2 linked regions of the Gemmatimonas phototrophica genome follow. The main gene of each other region encodes a partner of the protein of the gene in region 2 in a complex. Links are inferred from orthologs where the notes say so. Each region holds a gene or a part of one and is shown on either strand. Other genes may lie near its edges.

Evidence for each region.
Region 1: the proteins of GEMMAAP_RS04595 (region 2) and accD are in contact, whole or in part, in a solved structure (PDB 8UXZ), measured with the Escherichia coli proteins. The link is inferred for Gemmatimonas phototrophica from one-to-one orthologs.

What each region holds. Positions count from the first base shown.
Region 1 is NZ_CP011454.1:2,265,645-2,275,884, forward strand. The notes cover bases 1-2,815. They hold accD (acetyl-CoA carboxylase, carboxyltransferase subunit beta), read right to left. Parts: upstream 1,936-2,815; coding sequence 1,066-1,935; downstream 1-1,065. Other genes in these bases: GEMMAAP_RS09575 (bifunctional folylpolyglutamate synthase/dihydrofolate synthase), read right to left, coding at 1-925; rodA (rod shape-determining protein RodA), read right to left, coding at 2,046-2,815. Also shown: more of rodA, read right to left, coding at 2,816-3,311; mrdA (penicillin-binding protein 2), read right to left, coding at 3,316-5,076; GEMMAAP_RS09595 (rod shape-determining protein MreD), read right to left, coding at 5,119-5,628; rod shape-determining protein MreC, read right to left, coding at 5,628-6,761; GEMMAAP_RS09605 (rod shape-determining protein), read right to left, coding at 6,797-7,834; ald (alanine dehydrogenase), read right to left, coding at 8,107-9,219; GEMMAAP_RS09615 (M16 family metallopeptidase), read right to left, coding at 9,246-10,240.
Region 2 is NZ_CP011454.1:1,103,463-1,113,658, forward strand. The notes cover bases 187-2,957. They hold GEMMAAP_RS04595 (acetyl-CoA carboxylase carboxyltransferase subunit alpha), read right to left. Parts: upstream 2,171-2,957; coding sequence 1,202-2,170; downstream 187-1,201. Other genes in these bases: GEMMAAP_RS04590 (PSP1 domain-containing protein), read right to left, coding at 187-1,123; dnaE (DNA polymerase III subunit alpha), read right to left, coding at 2,201-2,957. Also shown: more of GEMMAAP_RS04590, read right to left, coding at 1-186; more of dnaE, read right to left, coding at 2,958-5,698; GEMMAAP_RS04605 (aminopeptidase), read left to right, coding at 5,706-6,785; GEMMAAP_RS04610 (M16 family metallopeptidase), read right to left, coding at 6,896-9,751; GEMMAAP_RS04615 (ATP-dependent helicase), read right to left, coding at 9,963-10,196. UniProt on the Escherichia coli protein: Component of the acetyl coenzyme A carboxylase (ACC) complex. First, biotin carboxylase catalyzes the carboxylation of biotin on its carrier protein (BCCP) and then the CO(2) group is transferred by the carboxyltransferase to acetyl-CoA to form malonyl-CoA.

The sequences.
Region 1 (10,240 bases), 1.2 Mb from region 2 along the record:
GCAGCACACAGACGACGGCCGTAATGGGATGGGGCAGGCCGACCGCGACGAGGTTGGCAACCACCGTGGCCGCCCCGTCAGCATTGTGCGCCACATCGAACAGCCAGGGAGCCGCAAGATGGAACCGCCCCGCCAGATGCACTCCAGGCAACAGTGTGGCGGCATTCGCCTCGATGTCGGCCCAGCGCCCCCCTGCCCCACGAAGCATGGCGAGGGCCACCGCCGTATTGTGCGCCTGAAAATGTCCTACCAACGGCGTCGTGAGGCGCCTTTCCGTCCCCCCCGATGCCAGCGTGAAGCTCGTGCCAAGTGCATCGACCACCACGTCACGGACCTGCCAGTCTTCACCCGTAACCAGCACGGGAGTCGCCCCCGCGCCGACCGCCCGCGCCCGCAGGAACTCGCGAATAGCTGGCTGCGTGTCCCCAACGACCGCGACGGTCACGGGCTTGAAGATCCCTGCCTTCTCCGTCGCGATGGCCTCGAGCGTCTCCCCGAGAAACTCCATGTGGTCAAACCCGATCTGCGTGACCCCGGCGGCCAGCGGCGAGACCACATTGGTCGCGTCGAGTCTTCCCCCGAGGCCCACTTCGACGATCGCGACATCTACCCCCGCTGCCGCGAAGTAGCTGAGCGCCATCGCCGTTGTGGCTTCGAAAAACGTGGCCCCCAGTTCCGTGAGGCGAGGTTCCCAACGGGTGAGCCATTCGGTAATGGCCGCGTGCGACATTGGCACACCATCGATCACGATGCGCTCGGAGAAGTCCACGAGATGTGGCGACGTGTAGCGACCCACCCGTAACCCGGAACCGCGCAGCAGGGCATCCAAAGTGGCAACGGTACTTCCCTTGCCGTTGGTGCCCGCGACGTGGAAGACCGGATAAGCGTCCTGTGGCTGGCCAAGGTCGGCCAGCAGCGCCGACACGCGCTCAAGGCCAAGGCGCCACGCCCCGCCGGTACGCGCAAAAAGACGACGGAGCGCCGCGTGGTACGCCGTTTCCGTTTCGTCAGGCCGTTGGGGCGCGACGGTCCGTGGTGCCCGTGGGTCCAGCGGGCGCTCGCCGGTCAGCTTTCCTGCTGGTCATAACCGGCAGCCGACGGCCGACCAGTCATGTGCCGCAGCAAGCGGGACAACGTGGCGCGCATCTCCTTCCGGTGCACCACGCGATCCACCATCCCCTTTTCCAGCAGGAACTCCGCGGTCTGGAACCCCTCAGGCAAATCCTGGCCAAGCGTCTGCTTGATGACACGCGGACCGGCAAACCCGATGACCGCGCCCGGCTCCGCCAGAATGGCATCGCCCAACATGGCATAGCTCGCGCTTACGCCACCCGTGGTGGGATTGGTGAGCACCGAGATGTACGGAATCCGCCGCTCAGCGAGCTGCGACAAGACCGCCGAGGCCTTGGCCATTTGCATGAGCGACAGGATACCCTCCTGCATGCGGGCGCCGCCCGACTGCGAGACGATGACCAGGGGGTGCTTCTTTTCAAGCGAGCGCTGGCCAAGGCGGGCGATTTTCTCACCCACAACCGAGCCCATGGAACCGCCCATGAAGGCAAAATCCATCACGCCGATGCCTACCGGCATCCCTTCCAGCTGGCCGACCACGGTCAGGATGGCATCACTGTCGCCGGCATTGGCCAGGGCGCGCTTGAGGCGGGCCGGATAATCGGGGAACCCGAGCGGATCGACCGAGCGCAGTTCGCCCCCGATTTCGTTCAGCGTCCCCTCGTCAATCAATGACCCGGCGTAGTCCCACGCCCGCATGCGCCGGTGGAAGTCACACGCCGGGCACACGTTGAGGTTCCTCAAAAACTTGTCACGGATATCCGTGTGCCCACAGGCCTCGCACTTCTCCCACGTATCGGGGGGAATCTCGAGGCGTTCACGTCGCGGCTGACGGGGCTTTCTTTCTTTCCGAAACCAGGCCATAGGAGGGATAAGATCGGAACTTCGGGCGCGGAAGGCTAGACCTTGCGAATAGCCCAGCCCGTTAAACTGCGCCCTCCGGCCCTGCTTCGAGGGGAAGGCTGGGGGGGACGTCATAACCCCAGCGCGTCCGGTTGCCCCCGCCCCTCTGCGGATATTCGGAGCAGCACCGCGACGGAAAGCCAGCTGACGAGCAGGAATGAGCCACCGGCGCTGAAGAAGGGGAGCGGGATGCCGGTGACCGGCATGAGGTTGAGCGTCATCCCGACATTGACGATGACATGAACGAACCACGCGGACATCAACCCGAAGGCCACGAGACTGGGGAAGGCGTCGGCCGCACGGGTTGCCACCCGGGTGCTGCGCAGAAACAGCGCCAGGAACAGCGACAAGGCAACGCACACCCCGACAAACCCCAACTCTTCGCCAACGACGGAAAAAATGAAGTCGGTCTGGCGTTCCGGCAGAAAGCTCAGGCGTTTCTGGGTGCCGAGGGTGAAGCCCTTGCCGAACAAACCACCAGAGCCGATGGCCACCTTGCTCTGAATGACGTTGTAGCCGGCACCTTGCGCGTCATACGCCGGGTCAATGAAGACCAGGAATCGTCGCTGCTGATACGGCTTGAGCTTGTCCCAAAGCAGCGGCGCCACGACGCCCATGACCACGTTGGCCACAATCAGGACGACCCCTTCAACCAGGAACGGACGAAACCAGAGCACAAGCGCCACGAGGATGAGAAACCACGCCCCCCACAACCCGGTGCTGAACGCCAGGATCAGGCTCACCCCCGGACTGGCCAGCATCACCAGCAGTGGCCACGGGACACCGGCCCAAAACAGCATGGCGAAACAAATGCCGACAAAGACCATGCCGGTGCCAAGGTCTGGCTGCAGCATGACGAGAACCCACGGTACGCCAACGATCGTCAGGGGCTTCCATAGCTCCAGCAAGGATCGGACGGTATCCCGCTGCATGGCCAGCGTTCTGGCGAGCATCAGCGTGGTGGCGAGCTTTGCCAACTCGGACGGTTGTCCGACCCGCCGACCGGCGATCGTCAGCCAGCCATTCATGCTCCGCGCCGTCCCGCCGCCGCTCCCGACGAACAAGACGGCAATCAGCAGCACGATACTCATGAGATACAGCGGCCAGGCGCTCCACTCAATGAGCCGCACCGATCCGCGGGTGACGGTCCATGCCGCTCCCAGCGCGAGAACGACCCACGTGATCTGCCGCTTCCACAACCCTTCCAGGGCCGGGTCGGGCACGTCCATCTGGCCAGCCGAAAACACCATCGCCAACCCGAACAGGGTCAGCAGCAAGGCGGTCAGCAGCAGTGGGACATCAACACTCTGCCGCCTGAGGATACCCGTGGAGGCCATTGGCTCAGTCGTTGGTAACGGCGGTCATGGTCAGCTTAGCCTTCAGATAGCGTTCCATGAGCTTGGTGGCAACCTTGGCGGCCGTTGAACCGTGCAGCCCTTCTTCGATAATGATGGCCAGCACGATTCTCGGCTTGTCTGCCGGCGCATAGCCGACGAACCAGGCGTAGTCTTCCTGCCCAGTGACCTGTGCCGTGCCCGTCTTGCCGGCAATGGTCAGTCCCTGAATCTGGGCACCCGCCGCCGTGCCACGGCTCACGACATCGGCCAGCGCCACTTGAATGCTCTTGATCTGTTCGGCGTTGAGATTGAGCAGCTTCTTGCGTTCCGGAGTACGCGCGACAATCTGCGGCGTGGCGGCGTAGCCGTCCGTGGCGAGCGCCGTATAAAAGCGCGCCATGTTGATGGGCGTCTGTGAGTTGTCCGCCTGTCCAATGGACAGGCTCAACACCACCGACTTGTTCCAGCCGCGAGGCCCGTACGTGCGGTCAAAGTACTCCGTGCTGCGCGGCCAGATGGAACGCTTTTCTCCGGGCATATCAATGCCCGTGGGTTCGCCGAAACCCAGCCGCACACCGCCCGCGAGCAACCGCGTGATGCCGATCTTGAGCCCGAGCTGATAGAAGTACACGTCGCACGACTTGGCGATCGCCTGCGCCAGCGTGATATCCCCGTGTCCACGCTTGTCCCAGCATTTGAAGACACGCCCGTAGTAGTAGCCGCCCGTACAGGGCGTCTCCATGTGCGTCTCCATGGTGACGAGGCCAAGCTCCATGCCCAGGGCGGCCGTGGCCAGCTTCCAGGTGGACGCGGGCGGATATCGCCCCGACAACGCGCGGTTGAAGAGCGGCGTGTACTGGTGCTCCTGCAATTCCTTGTAGTACGCATTCGACACTCCACCGATGAACCGGTTGATGTCGTAGCTGGGGGCGCTGTAGATGGCGAGTACACCGCCCGTCTGCGGCTCGAGGGCCACCACGGCACCACGCAGCGAGTCGCCGAAGTACTCATGCGAATACCGCTGGAGATCGAGATCGATGTTGGTGCGCAATGGCGGTGGCGCCTCGGGTTGTACCTCCGGGCGCACGCCATTGTCGCGAACCACACGATTCTTCGCATCCACCTCGACGAACCGACTCCCTTCACGAGCGCGCAACTGCTCTTCGTACTGCAGTTCGAGTCCGCCTTTGCCCACCTGTTGTCCCGCCTTGTAGGCATCGTAGCGCGGCAGCTCGAGCTGCTCCGGGGAAATTTCACCGGTATATCCAACCAGCGCCGCGACCGCCTGCGCATCCGGATAGTAGCGTTTGGGTGCGCTTTGAATGATCAACCCGGGAAACTCCGAGCGTCGCTCCTCCAGCACGGACACCACTTGAAAGCTGGCATCGTTGAAGATCACGGCCGGTCGTGTTGGCGCTGCCCGATAGCGACGAATGGCCAGCGCCTGCTGCGCCGAATCGATCTCGATGATGCGCGACAGGGACCGTAACGCCGATCGCAAGGAGTCCGTGGTTGGACTCAGGATCGAGACGGAGTAACCGGGGAGGTTTTCGGCAATGATGGCGCCATGGCGGTCGTAAATGATGCCGCGCGCCCCCGGAAGTGGTACCTCCCGCAAACGATTGCTTTCCGATGCCAGCACGAACTCGGCATTCTGCAAGACCTGCGTGCGGAAGAACGCACCGCCAAGCACGGTAAAAATGAGCACCAGCAGCGCCCGCGCCACCCGCGCGCGGCGCAAGACGGAATTGGGATGGTAACTCATGCCGCCATCCTCACCTGATCGGGGCGCACCCGTGCGCCACCATTACAACGAGTGTGGTCGATACAACGGACGGAACAACACCAGCAACAGGACCGCGATGATGGCCGTCAGCGCCGCCGACAGTGGCGCCCAGACCAACAGTGACACCAACAGGGACACACCCGCACCAACCCCGGTGAGCAACGTCATGGCAATATCAAACAGCCACTTGGCGCCAAAGACAAACAACCCGGTGAGTGCCACGTGGTCGGCAAAGAACACGGCTTTGAGCCACGATGCCCCAAAGGCCACGAGCGTGAGCACAATGGCACTGGCACCAAAACTTCCCGGAGCCAAGGCATCAAGCGCGAGCCCGGTGAGAAAGCCGGTCAATGCCGCATACCCCGGACGCATACGTACGGCAGAGAAGAGCACCGCGATCACGGCGAAGTCCGCCGCGGCGCGCCCGGCAATGAGTGGACGCACGCTGAACTGCGCGACAATGAGCAGGGCAAACCCGAGCCACGCGCGCAGGGCGCTGCCGATTCCGGGAGACTGTGAAGCGGACCGCATCAACGACGCTCCCTTGGCGGCACCGTGGGACGGGCCAAGGGGGGACGCGGCGCCAGAGCGCGTACCGGCAATGGCACGCGCACGGTGCCGGAGTCCGGACGTCGGATCCGCGTGCTATCCCCTCGAAGGCTGCTGTCGGCACGGGTGCCGAACCCGCCGCCAATGGTATCCGCCAGCGACAGACTGTCGGCACTCAGGGAGTCCAGCGCGGCACGACGGGCGGCCAGTTCATCGAGAGCGGTGACGCGCGCCAGCGAATCGCCCGCGGCGGCGACCGCACGTGCGGCGCTGTCCGCTGCTGCCGCGCTTGTCCACACCCCATTCACGCCGCGCTGCGCTCGTCCCGGCAACAAGACCAGCACCGGACCAATATTCTCCGGCAACACCGCAGGTTTCACCAGATACGTCCGGGCCCACTTTTCCGGTGTGCTCAATTCCCCGATCACCGTGCCGACAGGAATGCCGCGGGGATAGGTGGCCCCGAGCCCGGAACTCACAATGAGGGTTCCGGTATCCAGTTTGGCGCGAAACGGCACGCCCCGCATTTCCAGCAACCACCGCTCGGCGCCTTCTGCCAGATGGGGCTGCATAATTCCGAAGGCGTTCTGATCAGCACTCATGACGCTCACCCGAAAATCGGGATGTGCCCACGTGAGCGCCGTGCTCGTCGTGCGATCGACAGAAACCACCATGCCCACCAGACCATCAGCGGTCACCACCGGCTGATACGGCTGCACGCCAACGTCACTCCCCACCGTTAACGCAATGGAGAATTCGTCCCCACCACGAATGGGCAACAGCTCCGCCGGCACAAAGCCATCCTGCAAGCGCGCCGACAACCCAAGCAGTTGGCGGAGTGTTCTGTTCTCGTCGCTGATGGCACGCAGGCTCAGCGTGTCCGTGACCGCACGCCCGCGTGTGACCAGCAAGTCATTGCGCGCCACCACAGCGGCGCGAATGGTGGCGGCTCGCCCTTCGAGTTGCACCAGCGGCGACAGCACCGTGGCGCGCAGCAGCGCGGCCACGTCTTCACGCGTGCGCCGCGGAGAAAGAAAAGCCAGGACCGACAATGCCACGCACACCAGCACGAGGCCGGTGTCGAGACGCCCTTCGCCGCGAACGTTCCGTGCCACGCGTATTCAGCGAGTGAAAAGGGGAATGATGTGACTCAGGTGGTCAACACCGACCAGTACTTCTCTTCATCATCAAGAATCTTGCCGGTCCCACGCACGACACACGTGAGCGGATCCTCGTCAACATGAATGGGCAGCCCCGTTTCCTGAGAGAGCAGCACATCCAGTCCGCGAATGAGCGCTCCGCCGCCGGTCATCACGATGCCGCGATCCACGATGTCCGAGGCCAACTCCGGCGGGGTGATTTCGAGCGCGCGCCGCACCGCATCCACAATCTGCTGAATGGGTTCCTGCACCGCTTCCCGAATTTCACTGGAGTGCACGCGCACCGTCTTGGGAATGCCAGAGACCAGATCGCGCCCCTTCACTTCCATTTCACGTTCTTCGCCCACCGGATACGCCGAACCGATCTGAATCTTGATCTGCTCCGCCGTGGGCTCACCGATCAGCAGATTGTAGTTCTTGCGCATGAACTGCACGATGCTGATGTCCAGCTCATCGCCACCAGTACGAATGGAGGTATCGCTGACGATGCCAGACAGCGCGATGACGGCGATCTCCGTGGTGCCCCCGCCGATGTCGATCACCATGTTGCCCGTGGGCGACTCCACCGGAAGACCCACGCCGATGGCCGCCGCCATGGGTTCCGTCACCATGAAGACTTCTTTGGCGCCAGCGCCGAGTGCCGAGTCTCGCACGGCGCGCTTTTCCACTTCCGTAATGCCCGACGGCACGCACACGATCACGCGCGGCTTCACCTTGAAGACGTGCTTGTCGATCACCAGCGTCAGGAAATAGCGCAGCATCTTTTCCGTCACATCGAAGTCGGCGATCACGCCGTCCTTCATGGGCCGGACGGCCATGATGCCATCGGGGGTCCGCCCGAGCATGCGCTTGGCCTCGAGGCCAACGCCCTTGATCTTCTTGGTCTCACGGTCGAGCGCGACGACAGAGGGCTCGTTCAGCACGATCCCCTCGCCTTTCACATAGATCAGCGTATTGGCAGTGCCAAGGTCTACGGCGATGGCATTCGCCGGGAAGAACGAGTTCGACTTACTGAAGGGCCAGAACATCCAGAGAGACCGGGGCGGCGCGACACCGGAGGGTGGCGCCTGTGAAAAACGGGCAGCGACGTATACGGTAACGTATTGGCTCACGCCAGAGCGGACAAGCTGTTGGAATATCGTGACCTAGCGCACTGCCGCCGTCAGCGGTCAGGTCCGTGGTGGCCGCAAAGTTCCGCGGTCACACCAAAAAAAGCGGCCGGTCCCATCAGGGACCGGCCGCGTGCCATCAGGGGCAGCTACCAAGGCGATCGTCGGGCACCAGTGGCCCCCCATACCGGTCAGAGGAACGAAGAGGGGTCGGTGAGCTCCATCCCGAACGCTTCCGCCACTCCCGGAAAGGTGACCTTTCCGCCGGACATGTTGAGCCCCTTCAGCAGCGCGCCATTGTCCTTCAGCGCCTTCTTCCATCCCTTGTTCGCCAGCTGCAGCGTATAGGGCAACGTCGCATTGGTGAGCGCCAAGGTGGACGTGCGCGGCACGGCCCCTGGCATGTTGGCGACGCCATAGTGGATGATACCGTCCACGGTGTACGTGGGATTCTCATGTGTGGTCGGCTTGATCGTCTCCACGCAACCACCCTGATCCACCGCCACGTCCACGATTACCGCTCCCGGACGCATCTTGGCCAGATCGGCGCGCCGCACGAGCTTGGGGGCTTTGGCACCCGGAATGAGCACTCCACCAATGACCAGGTCACAGGTGCTGATCTGCTCAAGGATGTTGTGTCGGTTGGAGTGAACAAGCTGCACGTTGGCCGGCATGACGTCGGACAGGTAGCGCAGGCGCTCCAACGACAGGTCGAGCACCACCACCTTGGCACCGAGTCCCGCCGCCATCTTCGCGGCGTTCACGCCCACAATGCCGCCGCCCAGAATTACGACCTTGGCCGGCGCCACGCCCGGCACGCCACCCAGCAGTACGCCACGACCACCATACAGCTTTTCGAGGTACTTGGCCCCTTCCTGCACCGCCATGCGCCCCGCCACCTCAGACATTGGAATCAGCAACGGCAGATCGCGATTCGGGAGTTCGACGGTCTCGTACGCAATGCAGGTGGCTCCGCTGGCCAGGTGCGCCTGGGTCAGCGCTTCATCGGCGGCAAAATGGAAATACGTGAACAGCGTGAGGTCCGGGCGCAGATACTGCCACTCCGGCGCGATGGGCTCCTTGACCTTGAGAAGCAGCTCCGCTTTCCCCCACGCGGAGGCCGCGTCGGGAACGATCTGAGCGCCAACGGCCACGTAGGCCGCATCTTCGAAACCGCTGCCAATGCCGGCCCCGGTTTCGATGAAAACGTCGTGGCCCGATGCCACCAGCGCCTCCGCGCCAGCCGGGACCAAAGCCACACGGTTCTCGTTGGTCTTGATCTCCTTCGGTACACCGATACGCATAGTCGATTCTGGATAGGGGGAGTTCGTCAGCGGACCGCTTTGGGGCCGAGACTGACGAGAATGTGTCGATCCGGATCGAAGAAATCGCGCGCCACGTCGCGCACCTGATCTTCGTCGATGGCATCCACGAGCGCCATCAGCTCGTCAATCGTGCGGAACGGCTCGCCGTACAGCGCGGTCGTTGCCGCCCGATACATGCGCGAGGAGACGCCTTCCATGGACATCACCAACTGCCCACGTAACTGACGCTTTCCCGCCGCCAACTCACTGGCCGTCAAACCATTCAGTGCCACTCCACGCAGAACCTCACGGACCGCGTCGATGGCCTGTTGCGCCGTCTCCGGTGCACTCGCCAGATACACACCGTGCGATCCGGTATCGGCGTACGCGCTGCTGAAGCTGTGCACGCTGTATGCGAGGCCTAGCTCCTCGCGGACCCGCTGAAACAGGCGCGAACTCATACCGCCGCCCAACAACATGTCGATCAACGCAAAGGCATAACGGCGATCATCGCCATGAGCGATGCCCTGCCCGCCAAGCACGATGTGCGTCTGGCCGATGTCCTTGCGCTTGATGTGCTCCGCATGCGGTCCAGCCACTTCCACCGGATCCACCGGGAACGGCGTGACATCACCTTTCGGGATGTCCATCCACCCGGTCTGTCGCAGTGTTTCAAGCAGCTGCTCATGCTCAACACGTCCCGACGCGGCAACCACCAATCGCCCGGGATGATATGCCCGCGCGTGGAGGGCCCGGATGTCCGGGACATCGAGTGTCTTGACCGTGTCGCGGGTTCCGAGAATCGCGAAGCCGTGAGGATGGTCTCCCCACAGCGCACGGTTGTGCACATCGAAAATGATGTCGTCGGGCGTGTCCTCCACCATGCTGATCTCTTCAAGGATCACCTTGCGCTCAAGCGCGAGATCCTCCGATCGCAGCAGCGGATGAAAGATGAGTTCCCCAATGACATGCGCGGCTTCCGCCAGATGCTCGTCGAGCACACGAGCCTGATAGGACGTGT
Region 2 (10,196 bases):
CATCCGTCTTGCGGCGCTCCTCTGCCGCCCGAAGGCGTCGGCCGCCACGGCGGCCGCGGCGACGCTTCCGCCGCGGGGACCCATCCGCAGACGGGGCCTCGTCGTCATCCGGGCCAGCGTCTGCCTCAGGCTCACTCACGGCCGGCGCCGGTTCAACCGCGGCTACGGTGGCCGGCAGTTCGGGAAGAACAGGAGCAGGGGCGGACATGGGGCGCGGCGGCAGCAGATCCATCATGGACACGGCCTCGTACTCCGCCGTGTCGAGCATGGAGATGGTACCGGTGTCCATCATCGGGTCGGAGGCGGCGGCACCCTCGTGCGCCGTATCGCTGGCCGATTCCACCAGCACGGCCGATGCTTCGCCACCGACTTCCGATTTGAGTTCAGCCAGTGGAATGATCCGGGTGTCCCCTTCCACGCTGCGCAGCGTGACGCGCTCATGAAAGATGTCGCATGACACCACCTTCTCCTCGCCGCGCGACGTGACCAGAATCTTCCCTTCCTTGGGGAATTTCCGGCGGCTCTGCACGTAGAACTCGTGCTCGTAGCGCAGGCAGCACATGAGTCGCCCGCACGCGCCGGAAATCTGCTGCGGATTGAGTGACAGCTTCTGGTCTTTGGCCACGCCAAGATTCACCGGGCGCAGGTCTGGCAGCCACGATGCCGAGCAATATTCGCGACCACACCGTCCAATGCCGGAGAGCCGTTTGGCTTCGTCGCGGACGCCGATCTGCTTGAGCTCAATGCGCGTCTTGAATTGCGCCGCGAGGTCACGCACCAGACCACGAAAATCCACCCGTTTTTCGGCGGTGAAGAAAATCGTGAGCTTTCGACGGTCCCACTGCCATTCCGCATCGGTGAGCTTCATGACCAGGCCGTTGGCCTTTACCCGCTCCATGGACGCGCGGCGCGCCAGCTCATTCTCTTCCGTGAGGACGCGCTCCAGCTGTTCGTCGGCCTTGGTGGCGAGACGCAGCGCCTTCCGCGGTGGCGGCGCCGTGCCGCAGCCATGGGCGCACCCGTTGCAACGTACCGCCGCCAGTTCACCGGTACTGTGCACGCGCCCGAAGTCTTCGCCGCGATCCGCCTCGACAATGACGGCCGCGCGAAGCGGGGGCGGCACCTCGCCGTCCCACGAAAAAAACTCTTTCCGGTTCCCCCGGAATGCGACTTCAATGAGGTGTCCCACAACCACCAACGCCTATTCGGTAAACTGACCCATGCGCAGAAACTTCTCCCGACGACGTCGCACGAGCTTGTCCGGCTTGAGGCGTCGCAGCTCCTCAATGTTGCGCATCAGGCTGTCGCGCAGCGATCTGGCCGTGGCCACATGATCGGCGTGTGCCCCACCGGCCGGTTCCTTCACGATTTCGTCGATGATGCGCAGTTCGAGCAAATCGTTGGCGGTAATGCGCAGCGCTGTCGCGGCCTTTTCGCGCATCTCCGGACTCTTGCCATCCTTCCAGAGAATCGCGGCACATCCTTCCACGGAAATCGTGGAATACACCGAATTCTCCAGCATGAGGACGCGGTCGGCTACACCAAGAGCCAGTGCACCACCTGAGCCACCTTCCCCAATGACCGTGGCCACAATGGGGACCTGCAGATTGCTCATCTCCAACAGGTTGCGGGCAATGGCTTCACTCTGGCCGCGCTCTTCGGCGCCAAGACCAGGCCACGCGCCGGGCGTATCGATGAACGTGATGACCGGCACCTGAAACTTCTCGGCCAGCTTCATGAGGCGGAGCGCCTTGCGGTACCCCTCCGGATGCGGCATGCCGAAGTTGCGCTTGAGATTTTCCTTGGTGTCGCGGCCGCGCTCGTGGCCAATCACCATGACCGTTTCGCCGTCGAGGCGGGCCCACCCGGCCATGATCGCGGCATCCTCACGGAACAGCCGATCGCCGTGCAGCTCAATGAAGTCGGTAAAGACGTGCTTGAGGTAATCGGACGTGAACGGGCGACGCGACAGACGCGCCACCTGCACCCGTTGCAACGGCGTGAGGTTCTGATACACCTGAACACGCACCTCGGCCAGTTTCGACTGCAGTGGCGCGATTTCGCGCGACACATCGATCGACTGTTCGGAGGCGAGTCGCTTGAGCTCCTCGATCTGTTTTTCGAGTTCCGCAATGGGGCGCTCGAACTCGAGAACCGGGGCAGCAGCCATGGCTATCCTGGAAAGATCACGTGATGCCCGTCAGCCACCGGTGCGCACAAGACGCACCCGGTCGGCGCCAAGCAGCGCGCGAAGGTCGGAAAGAATTGCGGCAGACGCCGTGACGGTCAGCGATTTGGATCGGAATCGCACCGATCGGCCATTCGCGTCGCACCAGCGGAGCTCCAGCGGGGCCGATCCTTCATTGGCTTCCACCTTCGCCCGAACGTCGTCCATGATTGCAGCGGGAAGATCCAGCCCGGGGGCCAGATCGATCGCCACGGCCACTTCACCGTTGGCGCGCACTTCCTCGAAGCGCGTCACACCTTCCACGATGAATGTGGCGTTTTCGACACCCTGGTCCTTCTTGGAGTACCCGCCCTTAAGCAGGAGGGGAATGTCCGGACGCACCCGCTCCGCGATCACCCCCCAGGCCTCCGGAAAGACCAGCACCTCGGAAGATCCGGAAAAATCCTCGACTGTCAACCGGGCAAACTCATTCCCCGACCGCTTCGAGATCTGTTTTTTGATACTGGTCACCACCACCCCGATCATGACCGCCTCCGGGACCCACGTTCCCAGCTGCGCCACGGTGTGCGTGGCAAAGAGTTCGCACTCTGTTCGGTATTTCTCGAGCGGATGTCCCGAAATGTAGAAGCCCAGCAGCTCCTTTTCGCGCTGCAGGCGCTCGCTTTCCGTCCAGGTGGGGATATTGGGCAGGGTGGGAGCCCCTGATTTCCTGGGCGTGTCGCTGGCGTCCGGCCCGCCGCCCAGCAGATCTCCAAACAGAGAACCTTGCCCCTTCTCCGCCTCTTCCTGCTGCAGCGCGGCCTCGGAGATGGCGGCATCCAACGCCGCAATGAGCTGCGCCCGATGCCCACCCAGCCCATCGCAGGCGCCGGCAGCAATGAGCGCTTCAAAGACCCGCTTGTTGCACAGACGCAGGTCCACCCGCGAACAGAGGTCGTACAAACTGGTGAAGGGCCCGTCCTCACGCGCCGCCAGCAGGGAATCGATGGCGCCGCGCCCCACATTGCGGATTGCTCCCAGGCCAAAACGAATGCGCTTGTCCGCCACCACCGTGAAGCGCCATCCCGATTCGTTCACGTCCGGGGCCAGTACGTCCAGCCCCATTTCGCGCGCTTCGGCAATGTACTTGATGACTTCTTCGGTCTTCCCGATGTTCGACGACAACAGGGCCGCCATGAACTCGGCGGGGTGATGCGTCTTGAGGAAGGCGGTGTGGTACGCGACGACGGAGTAGGCAACGGAATGACTCTTGTTGAAGCCATACCGTCCGAACGTCTCAATCTGTCCGGCCAACTCCTCAATGATCTTGGGGTCGTAGCCCTTCGCGATCGCCTTCTCGGAAAACTTGCCGAGCTCCTTCTTGATGAGCTCCGCATCCTTCTTGCCCACGGCCTTTCGCAAGACGTCGGCTTCTGCCAGCGAAATGCCCGCCAGCACCTGAGCAATACGCATCACCTGTTCCTGATACGTGATGACGCCGTACGTATTGGAAAGAATGGGCTCCAGCTCGGGGAGCGCGTACACCGTGGGCTCTTCGCCCCGCTTTCGCCGGATGTACACATTGTGCATACCGGCGTCGAGCGGCCCTGGTCGCAACAGCGCGTTGGAGGCAACGAGGTCGTCAAACCGGTCGCAGCGCATGCGCTTGAGCACGTCGGTCGCGAGCGGTGATTCAAACTGGAAGACGCCGCCGGTCCGCCCGGCCCGCAACACCTGATACGTTTTTTCGTCAGTGAAGCCGCGCTCCTCGAGCGTGACTTCCACCCCTGTGCGCTGCTTGATCGCCTTGATCGTGTCGGTGATCACGGTGAGCGTCGTCAGCCCCAGAAAGTCCATCTTGAGCATGCCGGCCTTCTCCAGCGCCGTCATGTCGTACTGGGTCACGATCACCCGCTCGTCGCCGTCACCGCCGGATCCCTTCGACGCCTGCGTGCAGATGGGCACAAACTCATCCAGCGGGCCTGGTGCAATCACCACGCCGGCCGCGTGCACGCCCGTATGACGGGACAACCCTTCGAGCTTGATGGCAAAGTCGAGCAGCTGCCGGTAGCGCTCATCCTGATAGAGCTGCTTGACTTCCGGCACCTGCGTAACGGCTTCCGCTACCGTGAGCGAATTGTTCGGGGCGTTGGGAATGAGCTTCGCCAGCGCGTCGGTCTCCGCCGGTGAAAAGCCAAGCGTGCGCCCCACGTCCTTGACCGCCGCGCGCGACTTCATCGTCCCGAAGGTGACGATCTGCCCTACGCTGTCCTTCCCGTACTTCTGTCGCACATACTCAATGACTTCGCCGCGTCGTTCGAAACAGAAGTCCACGTCCACGTCGGGCATGGACACGCGCTCCGGATTGAGGAAGCGCTCGAACAGCAGGTCGAACTCCAGCGGACATACATCGGTAATGCGCGTGGCGTAGGCCACCAGCGAACCGGCCGCTGATCCGCGCCCCGGACCCACTGGAATGCCACGATCGCGCGCCGCCTTGATGAAGTCGGCCGTAATCAGGAAGTAGCCGGCGTAGCCGGTCTTCGTAATGACGCCCAACTCGTAATCCAGCCGTTCCTGCACGTTGGCCGGCAGCGGACTGCCATACCGCTCCTTGGCGCCATCCGTGGCCAACTGCACCAGCAGGTCGTTCTCGGTGGCCACACCCTCGGGCAGCGGGAACGACGGCACGTAATACTTCTTGGCAAACTGCACGTCCACGCTGTCGGCAATGGCCAGCGTGTTCGTGAGCACATCCTCGCGACCGGGAAAGAAGGGACGGATTTCGTCGGGACTCTTGAAGTAGAGCCCGTCGTCGTACTGCATCCGCTCCTTGTCGTTCCGGTCCTTCCCGAGGCCAATGCACAGCAGCACATCGTGCGCGTCGTGGTCCTCATGCTTGAGGAAGTGCGCATCGTTGGTGGCAATGACCGGCAGGCTCAGATCGTCCGCCAGCCCCAGGATCTTCGCGTTGAGACGTGCCTGTCCTTCGCTGGTGTGCGCCTGCACTTCCAGGTAGTAGCGGTCCTTGAACACATCCGCATACCACTCGGCCGCCTTCCGCGCTTCCTCCATGCGGTCGTCCATCAGGTGCCCGGCCACTTCTCCGGCCAAACAGGCGGACGACACAATGAGCCCTTCGGAGTACTTCGCCAGCAACTCGCGATCAATACGCGGCTTGGTGTAGAAGCCTTCGGTATAGGCCAGCGACGTCAGCTTGACCAGATTCTTGTAGCCCACCAGATCGCGGGCAAGCAGTACGAGGTGGTAATACGGCTTCACCCCGGGGGCAGGGCGCCCGCGCTGCTTGCGGTCACCCGGCGCCACGTAGGCTTCCATGCCAAGGATGGGCTTCACACCCGCCTTTTTCGCCTTCTCCTGGAACTCCCAGGCGGCGTGCATGTTACCGTGATCGGTGATCGCGAGCCCCGGCATTTCGTAATGCTGGGCGCGCTTGATCAGATCCTCGATACGGTTCGCGCCGTCAAGGAGCGAATATTCGGAGTGGCAGTGCAGGTGAACAAACGACATACCTCAAATGATACCTCAGCACGGTAGGCCGTGGCAGATCTTGCGCCGGCTGCTCAAACCACTTGGTACCGTCGCCGCCGCCGCGGTGGTGCTCTTCCTTGGCGTCACCCCCATGGGATGCTACATCTCCCGGGCGGCGTATGAAGAAGCGCGCATCCTCGCCCGACGGCAGCCCATTCCGAAACTCGTAGCCCGCGAGAGCACTGAACCTGCGCTGCGCGCCAAACTGGCTCTGGTGCTCGAGGCCCGGCAGTTTGCCGTCGATTCGCTGCGCCTCGATGCTGAAGAGAGCTTCACCACCTTCTCCCAGCTTGACCGGGATACGCTCGTGCTGGTGGTCTCGGCCGCCTATCGCGACCGGCTGGCGCGCAAAACGTGGTGGTTCCCCGTGGTGGGAAGCTTTCCGTACAAGGGGTTCTTCGACTTCGCCCAGGCCCAACGCACCGCGGAGCAACTGCGCAACGAGGGTTTCGATGTCACCGTGGGGCCCTCCAGCGCTTTCAGCACGTTGGGCTGGTTCAACGACCCGCTGGTGAGCACCACCGTCAAGGCCGACAGCGTCACGCTGGTGAACACCGTACTGCACGAACTGCTGCACACGACGTTCTTTGCCAAAGGGCAGGTGTCGTTCAACGAATCCTTCGCCACGTTTGTGGGCGGGCGAGGCGCCGAGCACTTCTTCCGCGCCAAGGGCGACAGCACGTTGCTCAAGCGGGCGCAGGATGACTGGCAGGACGATCTGGTACTGGGCGCGTTCTGGGAGCGCACGGCCAAAGAAATTGACAGTGTCTTCGCCACGCTTCCCGATTCGGCGAAGGCCCTGCGCATCGCCTCACGCGATACCGTGTACGCCCGCGCACGCCGCCGACTCGTGGACACCGTAGGCCCGCAGCTCAAAGGCTACCCGGCCGGCTGGGTGGAGCGTGTGCCGCTCAATAACGCCGTGCTGCTGTCGCGCCGTGTCTATGCGGAGCGCCTCGATCGCTTCGACTCGGTCTACGCCGCGGCCGGTGGTGACATCAAGGAAGCCATTCGGCGGGTCATTGCGGCGCACAAAGATTCGGTGCGATTAGCCGGGGGGCGGTGAACCGATGGCACGAAGGCATCCAAGGCATCCGAAGCATCCAAGTTTACTGATCTTCTTGGATGCCTCGGATGCCTTGGATGCCTTCGTGCCATCGGTTCCAGGAGCCAGGATTACTTCGACGTCTCCGGCAGCAACACAAACCGTGCCCGATTGGACTCGACCAGGAACTTCTGCGCGGCGGCCGAGAGCTTCTCCACGGTCAGCCCGTTGATGAGGGTGAGATAGTCACCCATGGTGTCGAGCGGGTCGCCGTTTTCCACCCGGGTGCGCATGGTGTTCAGCCAGTAGCCGTTCTGCTTCTGCGACACTTCAAATTCGCGGCGCTGCTGCTCCTTCACCCGCTCCAGCTCGGCGGCGGTGGGGGGCGTGGTGCGCAGCTTCTGCATTTCGTCGCGCACGGCGGCAAACATGGTGTCGGCCTTATCCGGCGCCGATCCGTATTGAATGGCCACCTGCCACTCCTGCCGCAGGCGACGGGAGAACGCCGAGGTGACGCTCACCGAATACGTCCCTCCCAACGATTCCCGCAGGCGATCGAGCAGGCGCATCTGCAACAGTTCGCCAAGCGACGACAACACATACGAATCCTCGCGATTCCAGGGTGCCGAGCCGGCCATGAGCACAATGGACTGGCTCTGCGGAGCGATCCCCTTCTTCACGGCCTTGTCGATCACTCCGGCAAACTGCGTGGGACCCACATCACGCGGCGTTTCCTTGCGTCCCGCAGTGGGGAGCGCGCCCAGCCACTGCTCCACCAGCGGCTTGAAGGTGGCAAGGTCAACGTTGCCTACGAAGAAGAAGGTAAAGTCACCGGCATCGCTGAACCGATCCTTGTAGATCGTAAGCAGTTCGTTGATGTCCAGTTCCTTGAGCATCTCCATGGAGAGCGGACGGGCGCGTGGGTGCCCACCGGCCAGCGTCTGCTGAATGGTGTCGCTGAACACCGCCATGGGGTTGGCGTCCTTGTTCTTCAGGAACTGCTCGAACTGCTGCAGCTGCGCCTTGAATACCGTGCTGTCGGCGCGCGGGGCGGTGAAGCGCAGGTAGATGAGCTGCATCAGTGTTTCGAGATCCTTCGGCGATGCCGCACCGGACATGCCTTCGCTCAGATCACTGATGGACGGAGTGGCCGAGGCCACTTTGCCAGTGAGCTTCTTGCGCAGATCAATCGTGGAGAAGCTGCCCACGCCACCGGCGGCAATGATGGACGGAGCCAGCGACGTCTTGAAGGCATCCTTGTCGGCCACGAGGCTCGCGCCTCCTGGACTGAACGACGACATGAGAATCTGGTCGGCGTTGAAGTCGGTGGGTTTGATGAGCACCCGCACACCATTCGATAGCGTCCAGTCGGTGATGTTCTGCGCGGCAATACGCGCTTCCTTCACCACCTTGCCGGCGGACGGGGTCGTGGGCACCAGAGCCCCTTCGGCTACCGTTTCCACCCACGGCGTGATGTTGGAGGCGACCACCGTACCAAACACGGCCCGTACTTCGCTTTCGGTGGGAACCCGCAATCCATCCTTCTCCGGGACCGTCACCGTGACCACGCGGTTGGCGGCGCCACCGCGCGCATTGGCTACCGCATTCACCTCAGCCAGCGTAATGGTGGGCAGCAACTTCTGTACGGCGGCGTATTCAAAGGCAATGCTCGGCGCGCCCTCACCGCTCAAATAGTTGGCGATGTACTCATCCACGAAGGCCCCACTGGGCGTCTTGTCACGCTCGGCAAAGCTGCGCTCGTAGCTGCGCAGGGTGTTGGTGCGCGCCCGCTCCAATTCGCTCGCAAGGAAGCCATGACGCTGCACGCGCTCCGCTTCGGTGAGCAGCGCCTGCAACGATTCGATGATCTTCCCTTCCTTGGCCCCGGCGTCGAGCGCATTGAGCTCGCTGCCACGCACGAACCCACCGCTGCTCGCGCCAGCGCCGGTAAAGGGCGTTTCCGGCTTGAGCGACAGCTCCTGAAAGCGCTGGTTGATCATGCCATTGTACAGGCGATTGATCAGATCCTCACGCATATCGCCAACGGTGCGCGTGCTCTTGCCAGGACGCTTCCACAACACTCCCACGCTCGACGTGGTGAGTTCCTTGTCCGTGGCGATGGTGACGAGGGTACTGTCGTGCGTCGGGACCGACGCCAGCGTGCGCGGGCGTGGCGCGGTACGCTTGGGAATTCCGCTGAACGTCGAACGGATAAGGCGTTCCAGTTCCGCCGGGTTGGCGTCGCCAACGGCAATCACCGCCATGAGGTCCGGTCGATACCAGTCGCGCCAGAACCGCTTCACCGGGCCCGGGTTGGCCTTTTCGAGAATCTCCGGTTTGCCAATGGGAAGCCGTTCGGCGTACCGGGAGCCGCGGAAAATCACGGGAAATTGTTTGTCACGCAGACGCTCGCCGGCACCCAGTCCATTGCGCCACTCGGAAAGCACCACCCCGCGCTCGGCCACGACTTCCGCGCTGTCGAACAGCACCCCGCTGGCTACATCGCCCAGGAAGCGAAAGCTCTTGGGGAGAATGCCGGCGCTGTCGGTCGGCACCGGGAGGATGTACACCGTTTCGTCAAAGCTCGTGTAGGCATTCAGGTCGGCACCGAAGCGCACGCCAATGCTCTCGAGATACTTCACGATGTCGTTCTTGGCGAACGACTTCGTGCCGTTGAAGGCCATGTGCTCCACGAAGTGCGCCAGTCCGCGCTGGTCATCATCTTCGAGAATGGAGCCGGCATTGATGACGAGTCGCAACTCGGCCCGCTTCTCCGGCTTGGCATTCTGCCGGATGTAGTAGCGAATGCCGTTGGGAAGCGTCCCGACCGTAACCGCCGGGTCCATGGGGAGTGGTGCGGTGAGCGCAAACGAGTCTGTCGCCGCGGGTTTGGCTGTGGGTTTGGCGGTCTGTGCCGTCAGTGCCACTGGCGCGGTGATCAACGCCAGCATTGCAGCAATCCGCTGTGCCGAGAGTGCGACTTTCATTCAGAGTGTTCCTGCTGACTGTGTTGGAAAACATTGGGGACCCGTGAACGATACACACGTGTCACGGTTTGCGGGGGCCCATTCGGTATTGGTCTCTGGCTTGGTTAGAACTGCCTTACGAGGACTGCTCCGATGTGGCGGACAGGGCCAGTCCTCGCAATGCAGTTCAGCGGTGCCAGCCCAGCAGCCGTAAGCAGCTCCGGCGCACCAATCAGAATTTGCCGCGTAGCAGCGCCCGCAAATCCACAATTGGCTCGATGACAGCCCCCTCGCGCGGGCCCGGCAGTGCCTGATGCGGGGGATTTGCATCGCCAAGGGTGACGCGTTGCATCGTCTGCCGCACGCCCTGGTCGAGAAAGCGCGTGAGCTGCGAAAAGGCAAAGTCGGCGCCCATGCGGGTGGCGTAGCTCTGCAACGGGTAGGTCACATAGAGCTCGTTGCGGGC